Regions from separate parts of the Marinobacter sp. MA genome, predicted to be linked through region 2. Evidence: predicted binding sites of a transcription regulator. Region 2 holds the regulator's gene; each other region holds the start of a gene.
What was found. The regulator LexA, encoded in region 2, represses DNA repair genes until DNA is damaged. The targets are predictions, from matches to a motif close to CTGTNTNNNNANACAG.
Positions count from the first base shown of each region.

Region 1: recN (DNA repair protein RecN) is a predicted target of LexA. The motif match lies at 2,273-2,288, and genes of this name have one in related genera.
Region 3: recA (recombinase RecA) is a predicted target of LexA. The motif match lies at 2,302-2,317, and genes of this name have one in related genera.
Region 4: imuA (translesion DNA synthesis-associated protein ImuA) is a predicted target of LexA. The motif match lies at 1,685-1,700, and genes of this name have one in related genera.

Region 1 is NZ_CP103058.1:3,631,703-3,635,965, reverse strand. Features, by position in the region: gene fur (ferric iron uptake transcriptional regulator) at 30-440, shown strand; gene recN (DNA repair protein RecN) at 535-2,214, opposite strand; gene grpE (nucleotide exchange factor GrpE) at 2,470-3,072, shown strand; gene dnaK (molecular chaperone DnaK) at 3,165-4,263, shown strand, end outside.
Region 2 is NZ_CP103058.1:2,808,822-2,813,084, reverse strand. Features, by position in the region: gene NUW46_RS13035 (SIMPL domain-containing protein) at 1-212, opposite strand, end outside; gene NUW46_RS13030 (gamma-glutamyl-gamma-aminobutyrate hydrolase family protein) at 244-978, opposite strand; gene NUW46_RS13025 (amidoligase family protein) at 971-1,972, opposite strand; gene lexA (transcriptional repressor LexA) at 2,198-2,809, shown strand; gene NUW46_RS13015 (cell division inhibitor SulA) at 2,852-3,343, shown strand; gene NUW46_RS13010 (hypothetical protein) at 3,348-3,608, opposite strand; gene NUW46_RS13005 (DUF6586 family protein) at 3,660-4,172, opposite strand.
Region 3 is NZ_CP103058.1:1,428,566-1,432,828, reverse strand. Features, by position in the region: gene NUW46_RS06745 (PilZ domain-containing protein) at 1-186, shown strand, start outside; gene NUW46_RS06740 (flavodoxin family protein) at 200-670, opposite strand; gene recA (recombinase RecA) at 1,158-2,204, opposite strand; gene pncC (nicotinamide-nucleotide amidase) at 2,369-2,869, opposite strand; gene mutS (DNA mismatch repair protein MutS) at 2,951-4,263, shown strand, end outside.
Region 4 is NZ_CP103058.1:1,781,391-1,785,653, forward strand. Features, by position in the region: gene NUW46_RS08330 (Y-family DNA polymerase) at 1-966, opposite strand, end outside; gene imuA (translesion DNA synthesis-associated protein ImuA) at 976-1,665, opposite strand; gene NUW46_RS08340 (4a-hydroxytetrahydrobiopterin dehydratase) at 1,794-2,141, shown strand; gene NUW46_RS08345 (YrhK family protein) at 2,198-2,473, shown strand; gene NUW46_RS08350 (hypothetical protein) at 2,993-3,448, shown strand; gene NUW46_RS08355 (hypothetical protein) at 3,550-3,831, shown strand; gene NUW46_RS08360 (DUF2834 domain-containing protein) at 3,942-4,263, shown strand, end outside.

The DNA.
Region 1 (4,263 bases), 820 kb from region 2:
GTGAGGCACACCAAAGAGTGAATAGTAACATGTCATCTGAAAACGCCGAATTACGAAAAGTCGGTCTGAAAGTGACGCTGCCACGCGTAAAGATCTTCAACATCCTGGAGACTGCGGAGGAGCATCATCTTAGCGCCGAAGATGTGTACAAGAAGCTTCTGGATCAAGGCGATGACGTGGGGCTGGCAACAGTCTACCGGGTGCTGACCCAGTTTGAGGCGGCGGGCCTGGTTCTCCGCCACAACTTCGAAGGCGGCCACGCCGTTTTCGAGATGGCTGGCGACGATCACCACGACCACATGGTTTGCACCCAGACTGGTGAAGTTGTCGAGTTCGTCGACGAGATCATTGAAGAGCGCCAGAAGAAGATCGCCGAAGAGCACGGCTACGAAATCGTCGATCACAGCCTGATTTTGTACGTAAAGCCCATCAAGTCCTGAACCTGATCCAGTCAGCCTGACAAAAAAAGGGGCGGGTTTTGCCCGCCCCAACAGCTCTCAGGATCGAGAGGGGTAGTGGATCGTTGCGTGCGGCTCAGTGATGAGTTGCCTGCCCCTTCGAAAACATTTCCCGGGCATGAGCGATCGTGTGTTCGGTCATGTCAACGCCTCCCAGCATTCTCGCCACTTCACTGATTCTGCCCTGATCGTCCAGCGTCTCGATTTTCGAAAAGGTTGCATCCTGCTCGGTAAACTTGCTGACAAACAGGTGCTGATGGCACTGGGCTGCTACCTGCGGCAGGTGGGTAACGCACAATACCTGGCCATTGCTGCCAAGCGTCCGGAGCAGTCGGCCAACCACTTCGGCCGTGCCACCGCCAATGCCTACGTCCACCTCATCGAAGACCAGGGTAGGTGTGGTTGAGGTCTGGGCGACCACCACCTGGATGGCAAGACTGATCCGTGAAAGCTCGCCGCCGGAGGCCACTTTGGCCAGTGGCCGCGCCGGCTGGCCCGGATTGGCACTGACCAGGAATTCTACTTCTTCCAGCCCATGAGGTGCCGGCTCCTCACCGTTGTTACGATTCAGGTGGGTAATGAACTGCATGTTGGGCATGCTCAGCTGGGCAAGTTCGGCTGCGACCCGCTGATCGAGTTCGGCTGCTGCTTTGGCGCGGGCCTCTGACAGCTTGCCGGCCAGATCGTCGAAACGTCCTCGTTGGCTTTCCAGCTCTGCTTCCAGTTGTTCCAGGCTGCCTTCGCCCCCGTCCAATTCCGCCAGCTCCGCGCTCAGGCGCTGATGCAATTCCGGTAATTCCTCCGGTGTGATCCGGTGTTTGCGAGCCATCTGGTAAATAGCGCTAAGCCGCTCTTCCACTTCCGCCAGGCGAGCCGGATCGGCCTCATAATCTTCGACAAAATGACGCAGGTTGTCGCCGGCTTCGCTGATCTGGATCTGGGCTTCGTTCAACATCTGGATGGTGTCGGCCAGCGCGGGCACGTCCACGGGAAGCTGTTCCAGTTGTTGCAGTGCCTGGCGAACCAGGTCGGCTGCGCTGGTCTCATCTTCGGTGCAAAGCAGCGCAGCCTGGTGGCTGCTGTGCAGAACCGCGTCGGCCTGGCTCAGTTGCGCCTGCTCTTGTTCCAGTTGTTCCTGTTCGCCGTCTTCCAGAGCCAGGCGGTCCAGTTCTTCCACCTGGTAACGCAGCAGTTGCAGCTTGGCCTCCGCTTCGTCGGCGTTCTGCCGGCGCTCGGTCAGCCGTTGGCGGATCTGGTTCCAGGTTTTCCAGGCCTCGTGGGTGTCGGCGGCCAGGGCTTCAACGCCGGCAAACTCGTCCACCAGTTTGCGGTGGGTGTCCTTGCGTAACAGCGACTGATGTTGATGCTGGCTGTGAATGTCCATCAACAGCCCGCCAAGTTCCTTCAAATGGTTCAGTGGGCAGGGCTGGCCATTGATGTAGGCCCGGGAGCGGCCATCCTTGCTGATCACCCGGCGCAGGATGCAGTCGTTGTCGTCATCCAGTTCGTGCTGGGCCAGCCATTCGCCCGCTTCGGGAATATTGGACACATCGAAGGTGGCGGTAATATCAGCGCGCTTGGCGCCATGGCGGACAGCTCCGGCATCTGCGCGCCCGCCCATGGCCAGGCCCAGGGCGTCCAGTACGATAGATTTGCCAGCGCCGGTCTCGCCGGTGAGCGCCGTCATGCCCTTGTTGAACTGGAGTTCCACCCGTTCGGCGATGGCGTAATTGGAAACCGTAAGTTGAGTCAGCATGCAGATAACCTCCGCGTTTTTCCTGAGACCGGCAAAACACTGTGGATGTATACAGTTGCTGTGAATATATACAGGGTTTTTGTTGTTTGCAAATCGGCGGATGGGATTTTCTTCAGGAATGCAGGCATTGGTGGTTGAAACCTGAAGAGCGGGCCCCATATCCGTTCGCAACGACATTTTCCGGCTCGCTGCGGCCGGAGCCCATGTTTAACCGGCCACTGACAGCGGGCCGCATTCGAACAAGCAGGAGTAGCCATGAGCACTGACGAGAACCGGAACGAGCACGAGGAACTGAATGAAGCCCTCGAGGCTGCCAAAGAGGAAGCCCAATCTGCCGAAGGCGAGGCTGGAGAAAACGGCGAAGTCTCCGAAGTGGAAGCGCTCAAGGCTCAGGTTCAGGAGTTTCAGGAGCAGATGCTGCGCTCCCAGGCGGAGATGCAGAACGTTCGGCGTCGCGCCGAAATTGATGTGGAAAAAGCTCACAAGTTTGCCCTTGAAAAGTTCGTCAAGGAGTTGCTGCCGGTTGCGGACAGTCTTGAGAAGGCGGTCGAGAGCACCGAAGGGCACGAGGAATCGGGCGAGTTGGTGGCGTCCATCCGTGAAGGTGTGGAAATGACACTGAACCTGTTCATGTCCAGCCTGAAGAAGTTCAACGTTGAGCAGCTTAACCCTGTGGGCGAACCGTTCGATCCCCAACAGCACGAAGCCATGTCCATGGTGCCCGCGCCTGATGCAGAACCAAACAGTGTGGTTGCCGTGGTTCAGAAAGGCTATCTGCTGAATGGTCGGGTTGTGCGGCCGGCGATGGTGATGGTCGCCAAGTCGGAAGACGCACCAAAAATTGATGAGCAGGCTTGAAAAGCCGATTAAAGCGCCAATATAGCCAGTAAATAGCGAAAGCGGAGGCTAATCCCCTCCGGGAAAGCATTCAGAAGAATTGGAGTGACTCAATGAGCAAAATTATCGGTATCGATCTGGGAACGACCAACTCCTGTGTTGCCATCATGGATGGCGATAAGGTGAAGGTAATTGAAAACGCCGAGGGTGATCGCACCACCCCGTCCATCATTGCCTATACCGATGATGGTGAAACTCTGGTTGGCCAGTCAGCCAAGCGTCAGGCGGTAACCAACCCGAACAATACCCTGTACGCCATCAAGCGTCTGATCGGTCGTCGTTTCGAAGACGATGTTGTTCAGAAAGACATCAAGATGGTGCCTTACAAAATTACCAAGGCGGACAACGGTGACGCCTGGGTAGAAGTGAAAGGCGAAAAGATGGCGCCGCCGCAGGTGTCTGCAGAAGTTCTCAAGAAAATGAAGAAGACTGCAGAAGACTACCTGGGTGAGAAAGTGACCGAAGCGGTTATCACCGTGCCGGCCTACTTCAACGATAGCCAGCGTCAGGCTACCAAGGATGCAGGCAAGATCGCCGGTCTGGAAGTAAAGCGGATCATCAACGAGCCGACCGCGGCCGCCCTGGCCTATGGCCTGGACAAGAAGAGCGGCGACCGCACCGTGGCCGTGTACGACCTGGGTGGTGGTACTTTCGACCTGTCCATCATCGAAATTGCCGATGTTGACGGCGAGCACCAGTTCGAGGTTCTGGCCACCAACGGTGATACTTTCCTCGGTGGTGAAGACTTCGACCTGAAAATCATCGAGTACCTGGCAGACCAGTTCAAGAAAGACAGCGGCATCGACCTGCGTGGCGACTCCCTGGCGATGCAGCGTCTGAAAGAAGCTGGCGAGAAAGCGAAAATCGAGCTTTCCAGCAGCCAGCAGACCGACGTGAACCTGCCGTACATTACGGCCGATGCGTCCGGTCCCAAGCACATGAACGTGAAGCTGACCCGTGCCAAGCTGGAATCCCTGGTGGAAGACCTGGTCCAGCGCAGTCTTGAGCCCTGTAAGGTGGCTCTGGAAGACGCAGGCATGAAGGCCGGTGAAATCGACGAGGTTATCCTGGTCGGCGGTCAGACCCGTATGCCGCTGGTTCAGGAGAAGGTTAAAGAATTCTTCGGCAAAGAAGCCCGCAAGGACGTTAACC
Region 2 (4,263 bases):
AGCGCAGCTACACGTTCAGTAGCCTTCTGCGGCAATTCGTGCTCGGCACTGGCCGTAAACTGAAGCCTGACGCTGTCCGGCTCGTATCGGACACTGCCTTCACCGGTGAGCGTCACCTCGCCCGCCATCGCCAGGGTTGGCACTGTGAGAGCCAGGGCAATAAGGAAACGGGATTTCAGGTTAAAACGGAGCTTGGGGTTCCTTCCGTTCATGACATTGCCTCCTTTGGCAACCGTTGATGGATCAGGCTTCGCCGGAATCCGGTTCCAGGCGCGCCAGTTTGAATCGGCGGGCGGCATCCACGAACTGGCCAAAAATGCGCCGGTGCCCACCGTGGTAAAGCAGATATTCAGGATGCCACTGGATGCCCGTCAGCCACTGACCTTGCGTGCTTTCAATGGCCTGCACAAAAAGATCATTATCCACGGCGGTTACACGCAGATTTTGGCCCAGGCGTTTGATCGCCTGGCTGTGAATGCGGTTGGCGCCGATCACAGGCGAGCGCATGGCTTGTTCAAGCCGGCTTTGCGTTACCAGTCGCACCGTTTGCAGGGGCAACAGCAGAGGCCGATGCCGGGTGTTGACCCTCAGCGGGGTCACGTTCTGGCACAACGATCCGCCATGAAAAACGTTAATGAATTGCGCGCCGCGGCAAATCCCCAGCACGGGAATGCCAATGGCCTCGGCCTGCTCCAGCAGCGACTGATCGGTCGCATCCCGTTTGCGATCATAGTTTGCGGTAACCTGGGGTTCCTGGCCATATCGCTCAGGATGGACATGGGTGCCGCCGGAGAGCACCAGGCCATCAAGCATTGCTACGGCCACCCGCGACCCGGGACGAATGTAGTGGGTACGAGCGCCGTGAAGACGCAATCCAAGGCTGATCAGGCGATGGGCCAGGCTTTTGCGAGCAGGACCACTTATGCCAATGGTCAGGCCGGGAACCTCAAGTTCCTGTTCGGGAAACGGCTCAGACATACCCGTTCTTGGCCAACCAGTCGTCGGTGGTTTCCTGCCAGCTGTGGGTCAGGTTATGCAGGTTGAGCTTCCGTCGCTCCCGGAACAGCCGCCGCATGTCCGCCAGGTCGTCCGGATTGTTGGCCAATTGCTCCAGTACCACCCAATCGTTCCACACGGTAGAAAAATGCCAATCCGGATTATCGATGTCGCAATCCGGCAGCCGGTAGTGCAGGGTTGGCCGGCTCTTGATCCGCGGATCGTGAACATGACGCTCAAGACGCTCACTGTCCAGGTGAGCAAACAGAGGCAGCAGGTCAAGCGCCCGGTTCCTGGTTGGGTTGAACTCCAGGTAGTCCTCCATCAGCTCACCGAGGTTGGGCCGGTAGTTGTCTTCCATCAAAAGCTCGGTATAGCGCCCATGCCAGGGTTCGATATAGGTGGTGAATTTGCGGCTGACATCCAGTTGATGCCGGTCTTTGAGCCAGTCGTAAAGCGCCGCGAACGCCTGGAAGTATCGAACCATTGTTTCCGGGCTGAGATCGGGCAGTTCCGGGTTCAACTGGAGGCCGAAGGCAAAATAGATGGCATCCCGGCTGCCCAGAGCGCCTGCTTTCCTGAGGTCTTCAACGAGAGATTCGATAGTCTCCAGGCTGGAGAAAGGCAGGGGTGGGCTGATGATTTCCAGGGGCACAACCCGTTCTGCGGCAGCATCAATCACATCCATCGCCTGGCCGCCCAGTTCCCGGATCGACTGAGGCAGGCGTTCATCGGCCAGATCAAGGTCCTTGATCGGGTCGGAATCCAGTTCCACTGTGAATTCGCCGAGTGCGGTCTCCAGCTTGGTCACGTAGCGTGACTGGAGCACCGGCGTCCCTTCAAGAAGCCTTGCTGCCAGGGTGACCAGTTCATCGTAGCCCAGACCAGACAATTCGATCTCGACACCCACGCGGCGTTCCCGGCCTTCGTTTGTCTCTAGGATATCAGGCATCCTGCAACTACTGGCTTGCGTCATGCTACTTCCTGACTTGTGAGGGCTTGAACACTAACCATATCACACCGCTGCTGATCATCATGGTTAACCCAATGCAAGAAAATCACGGGCCTGACTTTACACTGGATAAAACACTGTATATAGTCAGTTTACTGTATAAAAAAACAGGGCGCCTGAAGCAGGCTATCCGGAGCAGGCATTCCCGGACTGCGGATACTGGCACCGACCCCGATACAACGGAGTAGCTTGATGAAACTCACAGCAAGGCAGTCACAGGTACTGGATATCATACGCCGCTACGTCGATGAGACCGGCTATCCGCCAACTCGTGCTGAAATCGCAGCTGAACTGGGTTTTCGTTCGGCCAATGCTGCAGAGGAGCATCTTCGTGCGCTGGCTCGGAAGGGGGCCATTGAGATGGTGCCAGGGGCCAGCCGCGGTATCCGGCTGCCAGAGGCAGAGGAGGATCTTGGGCTGCCGGTGATCGGGCAGGTTGCCGCTGGTAGTCCGATCCTGGCCCAGGAGCACGTTGAGGATCACTGCACGCTCCAGCCCGAGTTCTTCTCGCCCTCGGCAGATTATCTACTGCGGGTCCGGGGCATGAGTATGAAAGATATCGGCATTCTTGATGGCGATTTGCTGGCAGTGCACAGCACCCAGGATGTTCACAACGGCCAGGTGGTCGTTGCCCGGGTCGGCGATGAGGTTACGGTAAAGCGTTTCCGCAAGGAAGGCTCGAAAGTCTACCTGATTGCCGAGAACGAAGAATTCGCACCCATTGAAGTAGACCTTACCGAGCAGGAATTGTTCATCGAAGGCCTGGGTGTGGGTGTTATCCGACGCTCTGATCTGCACTGATCAGTACGGATAACCTCAGATAGATTGGAAAACGGGTGAATTATGGAACAAATGAGCTTTAATCAGAATCTGGCTTACAATCCCAATGCTCTGTCCTGTTCAGTGCCGGCAACCGCCGCCCGCGAGCGACGCTCTGTCATTCGTGCCCGACGTTCTCCGGAATCCAACGAGACCAAGGTCTCTGGCAATGTGACGGAAATCATCTTGCCGGAAGGCCAGGTGGAAAACTTTCAGTTGCTGTTGCCCATGCTGACGCAGCTGAACCAGGAAAAGCGCTGGCTGGCCTGGATTGATCCGCCTCAGGCATTGGTCAGCAAGTGGCAGAAAATGCATGGGATCGTGGCTGGTGAGTTGCTAGTGCTTCGTTCAACGTCGGATTATTCCGCGCAGGAACTGGCCGAGCGAGCCCTCAGTGCAGGCACCTGCCATGCTGTGGTCATGTGGACCCGTAAACTGGGCCGCGCTGCCTTTGAGTCCCTGCAAAAAGCCTCTGCCGAAGGCAACAGCCATGGGGTCGTTCTCAGGCAGCGTTAATGACTCAGTGGAGAGTGTAGGAGGGCTGGGCGTCTGAAGCGTCCAGTTCGTCGTCTTCCCAGTCGATATCGTGGGCAACATTTCCGACCGCCTCGATACCTGCGGCGATCATTGCTTTAGCAACAGACATATCACGGTCTTCCATCATTTCCCGGGCTTCCTCCGAGAATGAGATCTTCACCAGTGGCGCACTGTCATCGTCAATGCGGCGCAGGGCGTAATCGCCGTTGGTCAGTTGCACAATTTCAAAAAACGATGGTGACATTCAGTAAACCTTCAAGTTAATCAGATCAGTGTAACCGGCAATTGGAGCGGTTCACCACTCGCTGTGCTGGTCTTCCAGATCGTCGGCAAAGTGTTTGACGGCATTCAGTGTTTTCAGCAAGGCCGCCGCGGAGCGATCCGGGCCGGTGTCGGCGGCTACCGCAATAATGTTCTCCGCGCTCACGGTTTTTTTGGTTGCTGGCGGTCGGCTCTGAGAGCGTTCCAGTTGTTCCAGATGGTTCCACCAGCTGCCTGAGCGCTGTTCCAGGTCTCTGAGCCGACTTATTTCATTCGGTTCCGGTCCGATCAGCGAGGCCAGTTCATCCAGAGTGTCAGGCTCTTCTGATTTTTTCTGGTACAACCTGGCAATCATCACCAGCAATAATTTCCGGGATCTGAGAAGTAACTCGATCGCCCCCTGGATCGCGGCTTCCCGGCGCAAAGCCTGTTCAGCTTCATTGGGGGGATGGCCTACGCCCTCGACTGTTGGTCGATCCAGTTGCCCCAGCAGAGTGCGGGCGAGAAAGAGTTTTTGCGAAACCTGCGAGTGCCATTGCGAGGCCATGGAATACCTTCAATCCCCCAGCGCGGGTGCAACCCCGGAAAATTAATGCGACAGCATACCATTTTTGGCGGCAAATTTCTTCAACTGTCTG
Region 3 (4,263 bases), 1.4 Mb from region 2:
GATTTCGACGGCAAATACATCAGCGAATCGCGGGTTTGCGCCCGGGTGGTGGAGTGTCAACCTTACCAGGCGGGTTATCGCGTCAGCGTCCAGTTCAGCTATTGCCTGGACAAAAAAGGCTATTCGCGCACCGTCGACAATGCTCTCTCCCGCATCGAAGGCTTCTACAACCGGTTTGCCAGCTGATCCGGTTCCGGGCTCACACCAGCCCCGCGTCAAGGCTGGCAGCGACGTACATCCCTAACTCGCGACACTGATCTTCAAACTCATCGCGGTACTCACCCCTGCAGATCATAGGCTCCTGTATCAGCTTCCAGCGCAGACCCGTCGTAATGCTTTCGATTGCCCGATTGGTGCCCGTTCCGTCATGGCCGGCCCGAATGTAATAGGCAAAGGGCAACCCCTGGGTTTTCTCGAGGCAGGGATAGTAGCTGCGGTCGAAGAAGTCCTTCAGGGCCCCACTCATATACCCGAGATTCTCAGTGGTGCCCAGAATGATAGCGTCGCAGGCCAGAATGTCTTCAGGCCCCGCATCCAGAGGTGCCATTACCTTGACTTCGACGCTTTCGATGTCTTCATGGCGTGCGCCCTGCTCAGCCGCCTCCCTGAGCTTGAGAGTATTCGGGGAAGGCGCATGAGCGATGATCAATAATCTCTTTTTTGCTTCCATACCGACTCTGATCTGTATCTGAAGAGCAAAGAAACCCAATACTCACCGAGTATGAATTCATTGTGATACCAGCTCAAACCAGAGGAACGGACAGCAAGCACAGATGATCATTATTTGAGCAGCACAGAGACGAAATTAAGAGATCTGTTACGAGAACATTTAAACCATCTGAACGGATACCCTGCAAAGACTCCTGCTTACTATGGACTGAACAGTCAAAGGAGGAGAAATCAATGCATTTTCCCAACAGCAAAAAACTGCAGACTCTCTATCGTCAAATGAAATACAGAAGGTGGATCAGAATCCAGCTGCAACAGGCTGGAGGGGCAGATTACCTCAGGCGCCTGGAAGTCGACATCGGTGCTGAACCGGGTCACTTCAGGAGAGAGCTGGAAAGAAGACTGATACCTGAAAGGAAAGCCGAAGGTAACGGTGGTGCGGCAGGTCTGGATCTACACCTGCCGCCCCTGACATCACTGAGGAAGGTTTAGAGAAGCTCGCCGTTCGCTTCTGCGGGCGCCTCTTCAGCATCTTTCTTCGAGACCGGCTTGGGCATCAGCTTGTCACGAACCTTGGCTTCAATCTCGTTAGCAATGTCCATGTTTTCCTCCAGGAACTTGCAGGCATTCGCCTTGCCCTGGCCGATCTTGTCGCCGTTGTAGGCGTACCAGGCGCCGGATTTATCCACAAAGCCTTCCTTGACCCCCATATCCAGGACTTCCGCCATGTGGTAAATGCCCTTGCCGTACATGATCTGGAACTCGGCCTGTTTGAACGGCGGGGACACCTTGTTCTTGACCACTTTCACGCGGGTCTCGTTACCCACCACCTCGTCGCCGTCTTTAACGGAACCGATACGGCGGATATCCAGGCGCACAGAGGAATAGAATTTCAGGGCGTTACCACCGGTGGTGGTTTCCGGGCTGCCGAACATGACGCCGATCTTCATACGGATCTGGTTGATGAAGATCATCAGGCAGTTGGCATGCTTGACGTTACCCGTCAGTTTCCGCAGCGCCTGGGACATCAGTCGCGCCTGCAGGCCAACGTGGCTGTCGCCCATTTCACCCTCAATTTCCGCTTTCGGTGTCAGGGCCGCCACGGAGTCAACGATGATCACGTCAACCGCATTGGAACGCACCAGCATGTCGGCGATTTCCAGGGCCTGTTCACCGGTATCCGGCTGGGACACCAGAAGATCGTCCACATTCACGCCCAGCTTCTCGGCGTAGACCGGGTCGAGGGCGTGTTCGGCGTCGACAAACGCACAGGTTTTACCCGCCTTCTGTGCCTCGGCAATCACCTGCAGGGTAAGCGTGGTTTTACCGGAACTCTCAGGGCCGTAGATTTCACAGATTCGACCGTAAGGCAGACCGCCAATACCCAGGGCAACGTCCAGGCCCAGAGAACCGGTGGAGACCGCAGGAATGGCTTCGCGGGGCTGGTCACCCATTTTCATCACGGCGCCCTTGCCGAACTGGCGCTCGATCTGCCCAAGTGCTGCGCTCAATGCTTTCTTGCGGTTGTCTTCCATCAGTGCAAACCCTCTGTCGCCTGGGCCGCCGGGCCCCAATCAAGGCCGGCAGCGAAATAGTGGATCGGGAATCTCTACAGCTTGACCAGTCAATTCCCTGTATATTTGAACAGTATTAAAACATAACCCGGAGAGGAGACCAACCCCTGCGGATGTGAAAGCCGTCAGAGTTCGCCCACAAAATCGCTAACCCCTTGAAGAGCAAACAGAACGGCCTGGCGGCGGACCTGATCACGGTCGCCCTCGAAGTGCTTTACCAGCGCCACGGTGGTGGCCGGACTGCTGCCCCAGGCGAACCAGACGGTACCGACAGGCTTATCCTCGCTGCCACCGCCAGGCCCGGCAACGCCACTGATGGCCACGGCAACGTCGGCATCTGTTGCCACCAGGGCGCCGGCCACCATTTCCCGCACCACCGGCTCGCTGACCGCACCATGCTCATCCAGCGACTTCCGGGTCACGCCCAGGAGCCCCTGCTTGGCCTCATTGCTGTAGGTTACCAGACCGCCGAGCACATAGGCCGAAGACCCCGCCCGGTCGGTCAGCACCTTGGCAACCCAGCCGCCGGTACAACTTTCTGCCGTAGCCACTGTACGGCCGGTGCGCAGCAACCGCTCACCGAGGCGATTGCCTGCGTCCTCCAATTCCTGATCGCTGGCCAGCATAATGACCTCCTTCATTTCATCGCGGCGGTTATTTTCTTACAATTCACGCCTTCATCCAAAGCAAGGCTAACGGACCCGTTCATGTCAGCAGCTCAGACCGATCTTTCCAAGCACACCCCGATGATGCAGCAATACCTGAAGATCAAGGGCCAACACCCCAATGAACTGGTGTTCTACCGCATGGGGGATTTCTACGAGCTGTTTTACGAAGACGCCAAGAAAGCGGCCGAGCTAATGGACATCACCCTCACGGCCAGGGGCCAGTCCGGGGGCAACCCGATCCCCATGGCCGGCATCCCCTATCACTCTTCTGAGGGTTACATTGCCCGCCTGGTTCGGGCAGGTCAATCCATCGCCATCTGCGAGCAGATCGGTGACCCTGCCACCAGCAAGGGACCGGTTGAGCGCCAGGTGGTTCGGATCGTCACACCGGGGACCCTGAGTGACGACGCCTATCTTGAGGATCGCCGTGACAACCTTCTGGTCGCCATATATAACCACCGGGAACAGTTCGGTTTTGCCTCGCTCGACATCTCCAGCGGCCGCTTTGCGGTATCAGAGCTGGAGAACCTGGAAGCCCTGCAGGGCGAACTCCAGCGCCTGCGTCCGGCGGAAATTCTGATCAGCGAGGATTTTCCCTACGAGGAAATACTGGAGGGCTTCACCGGTATCCGCCGTCAGGGCCCCTGGCTGTTCGAATCCGACACGGCCCGCCGGGTGATTACCCAGCAACTGCAGGTGAGAGATCTGACCGGTTTTGGCTGTGAGGACCTCAATCTGGCCGTCTGTGCCGCCGGTTGTCTGCTGCAGTACGCCAGGGAAACCCAGCGAACCGCCCTGCCCCATATCCGCAAGCTGACCCGCGAACGCAGGGATGAAGCGGTGATTCTGGATGCCGCCAGCCGTCGCAATCTGGAAATCGACACTAACCTGATGGGCGGCCATCAATACACCCTGGCCTGGGTGATGGACCGCACAGCCACGGCCATGGGTGGCCGGGAGCTTCGCCGCTGGCTGAACCGCCCGTTGCGGGACGTGGAGACTGTCCGTCAGCGCCAACAGGCGGTTTCGGCACTGCTGGACGGGTTTCATTACGAACCGGTACACGACCTGCTGAAAGCCGTGGGCGACATTGAGCGGGTATTGGCGCGAGTTGCCCTGCGCTCAGCGCGACCTCGGGACCTCGCACGACTACGGGATGCCTTCCAGGCCCTGCCGGACCTGCAGGAAACCCTGAAACCGGTCAACTCCCACCACGTCGTCAAACTGGCCACCATCATTGGCGAATACCCGGAACTCGCAGACCTGCTGGAGCGTTCGATCATCGATAATCCGCCGGTTGTGATCCGCGACGGCGGAGTGATCCGGGAAGGGTTTGACGAAGAGCTGGACGA
Region 4 (4,263 bases), 1.0 Mb from region 2:
CGAGATAACCGGGGAACTCAGGGAATGCTGCTCCAGCCTCAGGCGAATCAGGTTGAGGAAATTATCGGCCCTGTGCTCCGGCCCGGATGTGCGGATCTGCAGCCTGGTTGGTTCTGCGTGCCGATGCCTCAGAATCAGTCGCAGGCTGTCGGTATCCTGCTGGCGCCAGCACAGATCCTCTTCCAGTTCGTCAAGCATGCGCTGGAGCGGAAACAGCAGCCCCTGGGTATGTTCGATTTCCTGCACAAAATCCGCCTGTTGCCGGAACGAGTGGGGCGGTTGCCAGGGTGTGCGGGGATCTGGCCGGGTGCCCTGGATTTTCTGGAGGTAAGCCAGCAGTTCCGGAGACAGCCGCCGTGCCAGCTCCCCCGGCGGTAAATCAAACACCTCTCCCAGCGTATTCAGCCCCAGGCGCTGCAGCCGGGTACAGGCTTTCTCGTCGAATTCCGCTGCCAGCAGGGGCATCTGGCTCAGGTTCCGAAGAATGTGGCCTTTGTCTGCGGTGCATTCCCCCTTGCCAGCACGGGCAATCAGCCGGGCCGCCAACGGGGTATAGCCAATACCGATCCAGGCGTTCAACTGGCGTTCATTCAGGCCCTGTTCCACGGTTTGCCAAACAGCGGGCAGGCCGCCATAGAGTTTTTGCAGGCTGCCAATCTCTGCCAGCAGACCATCGGGCGGCACCAGCACAATATGGGCGGCGTAGCGGTACAGCCAGCGGGCCTGATCTTCCAGAATCCTGGCTTCCTGGGTTTCATCGGCATGCACCATACCCAGATCCGGCGCCAGGCTGATGGCGGTTTTCAGGCGCATGCCGCTACGAATACCTTGGCTCCTGGCTTCCGGGCAGGCCTGAATCACCTTCTGGCCAGAGCCTTCAACCACCACCAGGGCGCCCTCATCTTCACGGGTGCGGCGAATATGGTCCAGCACCAGGTGCGGGAAATGCAGATACAGCCAGAGCATGGAGCGTTATTACCTGGTTGAACCCGACCAGGGGCCCCGGACAACCCGGGTGGTTTCACGGAATGCGAGATCGGCCCGCTGGGCCATGGCCAGTGAACAGCGTTGCCCGGGCCAGCTGCCCCGGCGTTTGAGCACATTCACCTTGAGAGCCTGCTGCTCATCGGGTTCCAGTTCCAAACGCAGGGCAGCCGGAGAATTCTGCTCGGCGTAGCGCCGCTCCCGGAACAGCACGCACACATTGCTGCCAGCTTCGGCGGCCAGTTGCAGGCGACGGACGTCCCGCGTGGCCAGCTTCCCCGGCCAGGCCATCACCAGGCCGGTTACCGGTGAACGCAGGCAGTTTTCCAGTGTCCACAGGAAATCGCCCTCATCGTCGGTATGAATCAGTACCACCTGGTCCAGATTCACACCTTCCCGGGCCAGGGCGGGGGCGTAGGGTGTATGTGGCGGGTTCAGCCAGAACACGCTTTTGCCCTCTTCGCACACCCGCCGCATGAGCGGCAAAAGCAGATGCAGCTCACCAATACCCGGTGCATCCAACAGGCATTCGCTCAGTGCACCCCGGGGCCAGCCCAGGCCGCCAAGCTGGTTATCCAGCACCTGGTAACCGGTGGGTTCTGCCGGCTGTGAAGTCTGGGTATGACGGTGCCCCTGCCAGACACGGGCATCCTGCATCAGCGTGTTCAGAAGCTCGCTCATGATGAAAACTCTCAAAATACTGTTTAAATATACAGTATTCTGAAAGCAACCGGATTTCAAGAGAAGGGTTGATAAACCGAGGAGCACAACCCACGCTTGTAATACAGCCATCAACCACGGAGGTTGAAATGAGTGACCTGAAAGCACACAGCTGTGAAGCCTGCAGCCCGAACGCACCCAAGGCGACCGAGGAAGAAAAGCAGCAGCTGCACAAAGATGTTCCAGACTGGGAAATTCTGGACATTGACGGTGAGGAGCAGCTCCATAAGGTCTACAAGCTCAAGAACTTTGTTAAGGCGCTCAAATTCACAACCAAGATTGGTGAACTTGCCGAAGAGGAAGATCATCACCCTGTAATTGTTCTGGAATATGGCAAAGTCGCCGTGAGCTGGTGGAGCCACGAAATAGGTGGCCTGCACAAGAACGACTTTATCCTGGCAGCGAGAACCGACGCTGCGTTCAACGACATGCAATAATCCCAGTCGCGGCGGAATAAACATTCCGCCGCTTTCTAACAGAGATCCTTAGCAGCATGGTTGAAGACCGCACTGACAGCCCGCTGACCCTGAAGTTTGGGCACGAAGAGCTGATCATTCGCCGCCGTTACGAAGTAATCAGCATCATCAACGACTTCTTCATCGCCATCTGGTTCCTGGTGGGCAGCATCCTGTTTCTGTTCCCGGAATACGAGAAGGCAGCCATCTGGCTGTTCATCATTGGCAGCTTTCAGTTCCTGATCCGCCCCACCATCCGGCTTGTCAGCCACATCCACGTTAAGCGAATTCCAGCCAGCAACTGGGAGAGTTAGAAGCTCTTATCGACAGGGCTGTCCCAAGGAATTTCCGGTATAAAAACACCAATGCGTTCAATGCGACTCTCTGGGTAGAGGCGAATGCGTATAAAGCCTCGAACTTTGTCTAAATATCGGGTGGTTGCGCAGGTATCGGGGTAGGGACATCCATATCCATTCATCCTTGAATGCTGATTTCATATACAGAATATCGGTTTGAATCGAAGTGAAGAGGCTGATGTAGCCGGAGTTATACGAACGCGTTCGAAAAACTCCAAAAATCACATGAGAAATGAAGGTAACTATCTGATAGGGTTGAAAAGTTGCAACAAGACGGGCGGAGTTATACGCCCATGGTGGGAGCAGGAGTGGCTCAGAAGAGGGCGTATAACTCCGACGGTAGCCGTGGTAAATGGTGCTCAAGAGCTTGTTTTTATTCAACAAATTTGTATTTTTTTGAGCGTTTTGAATGGAGTTTTACGAACGGGTGATATACGAACGCGTTCGTATAATTAGCTGTTATAAATAGGATAGAGCATGCCTGATTTCACGAGAGACGAGATTCTTCTGAGGGCGTGTAAAGCACTCGTCTACAATTTCGCCAACCAAGTTGAAGAAGGGCGGGACGTGGTCCATACCCGAATATTCAATTATTTCCTCCATCCTGAAGATCGCTATGTCTATTACGGTGCTTCAGTATCTGTGACCGACGAAACCAAAAACCATCCCGAACATGCAGTGCCATGTGCAGTATTAATTAACGAGTGTTTCCGGTTGCTCAAAGAAGACAAGCTTTCTCACGATCAGATAGCTCACCTGCTCAAAAAACATTGGAAGATCGTCAGAATAACAAAAGAAGAATCTAAGAAGCTCGATTTTGAGTTGGGCTACAAATCGAAGATGCCAGATGGCTGGTCTTTTGAAGAGGGCGATACTTTTGAGAGGTTTAAGTTGGGAAAAATCGAGCTGATACCGGATGCACCCAATTTATAACCAGGCGGTCAACCGGACGCCAAAAGCGTGGCGCTTTTGGTCCGCTCCGCTGGCGCTCCGGCGCCGGTAACCTCTGCGTTAATCCGTCGGGAGGCTTTTGTATGAAATTTTGGATTTTTCTGGGAGCTCTTTTTCTCGCCGGGTGCGACAACACTACGATTTCAGACTCACCCAATTTTTCGCTCTTTGAAACCTCGGCAGGCGTTGTCTATCTGCTTGACCAGAGTACTGGGGAACTGAAAGTAATTTCTTCGAAACAGACTGTCATCAATTCTGGGGAAGTTTTTAGAGATGATGAGGGGCACTTCTTCAAATACCTGGGGAATGGGGAAGTCGAGAAGGTTGACGAAATTGAGTCGCTTGTCCAAAAGTACAGTGATTAACAAGGCAGTCAACCGGACGCCAAAAGCGTACCGCTTTTGGTTCCCTCCGCTGCGCTTCGGCGCCGGTTATCATCAGCGTTATATTTCTTAAACCTCAATCAAGGAAGATCATGAGAATATCGACATTACCCCTAATCGTTCTCTGCCTGTTCATGGGCTTCACCTTTTGGGTTATGGCGGGCGCAGACCAGTCACTTTTGGCTTTCGGTGCCCAGCTCATGTCCAGCCCAGACACCGCTCAGGTTGTCATTGATCTCTACATCCTGGCCGCGCTGGCTTGTGTTTGGATGTATCAAGACGCCAAAATCCGTGGTAAAGGTTTGGGCTATCTCATTCCATTCTTCGTCATAACAGCGGTGTTTGTATCTGCAGGGCCGCTGCTATATTTGGTACTGCGTGGCCGGCGGGAGCCGGAAGCCAAACCCAGCGAAA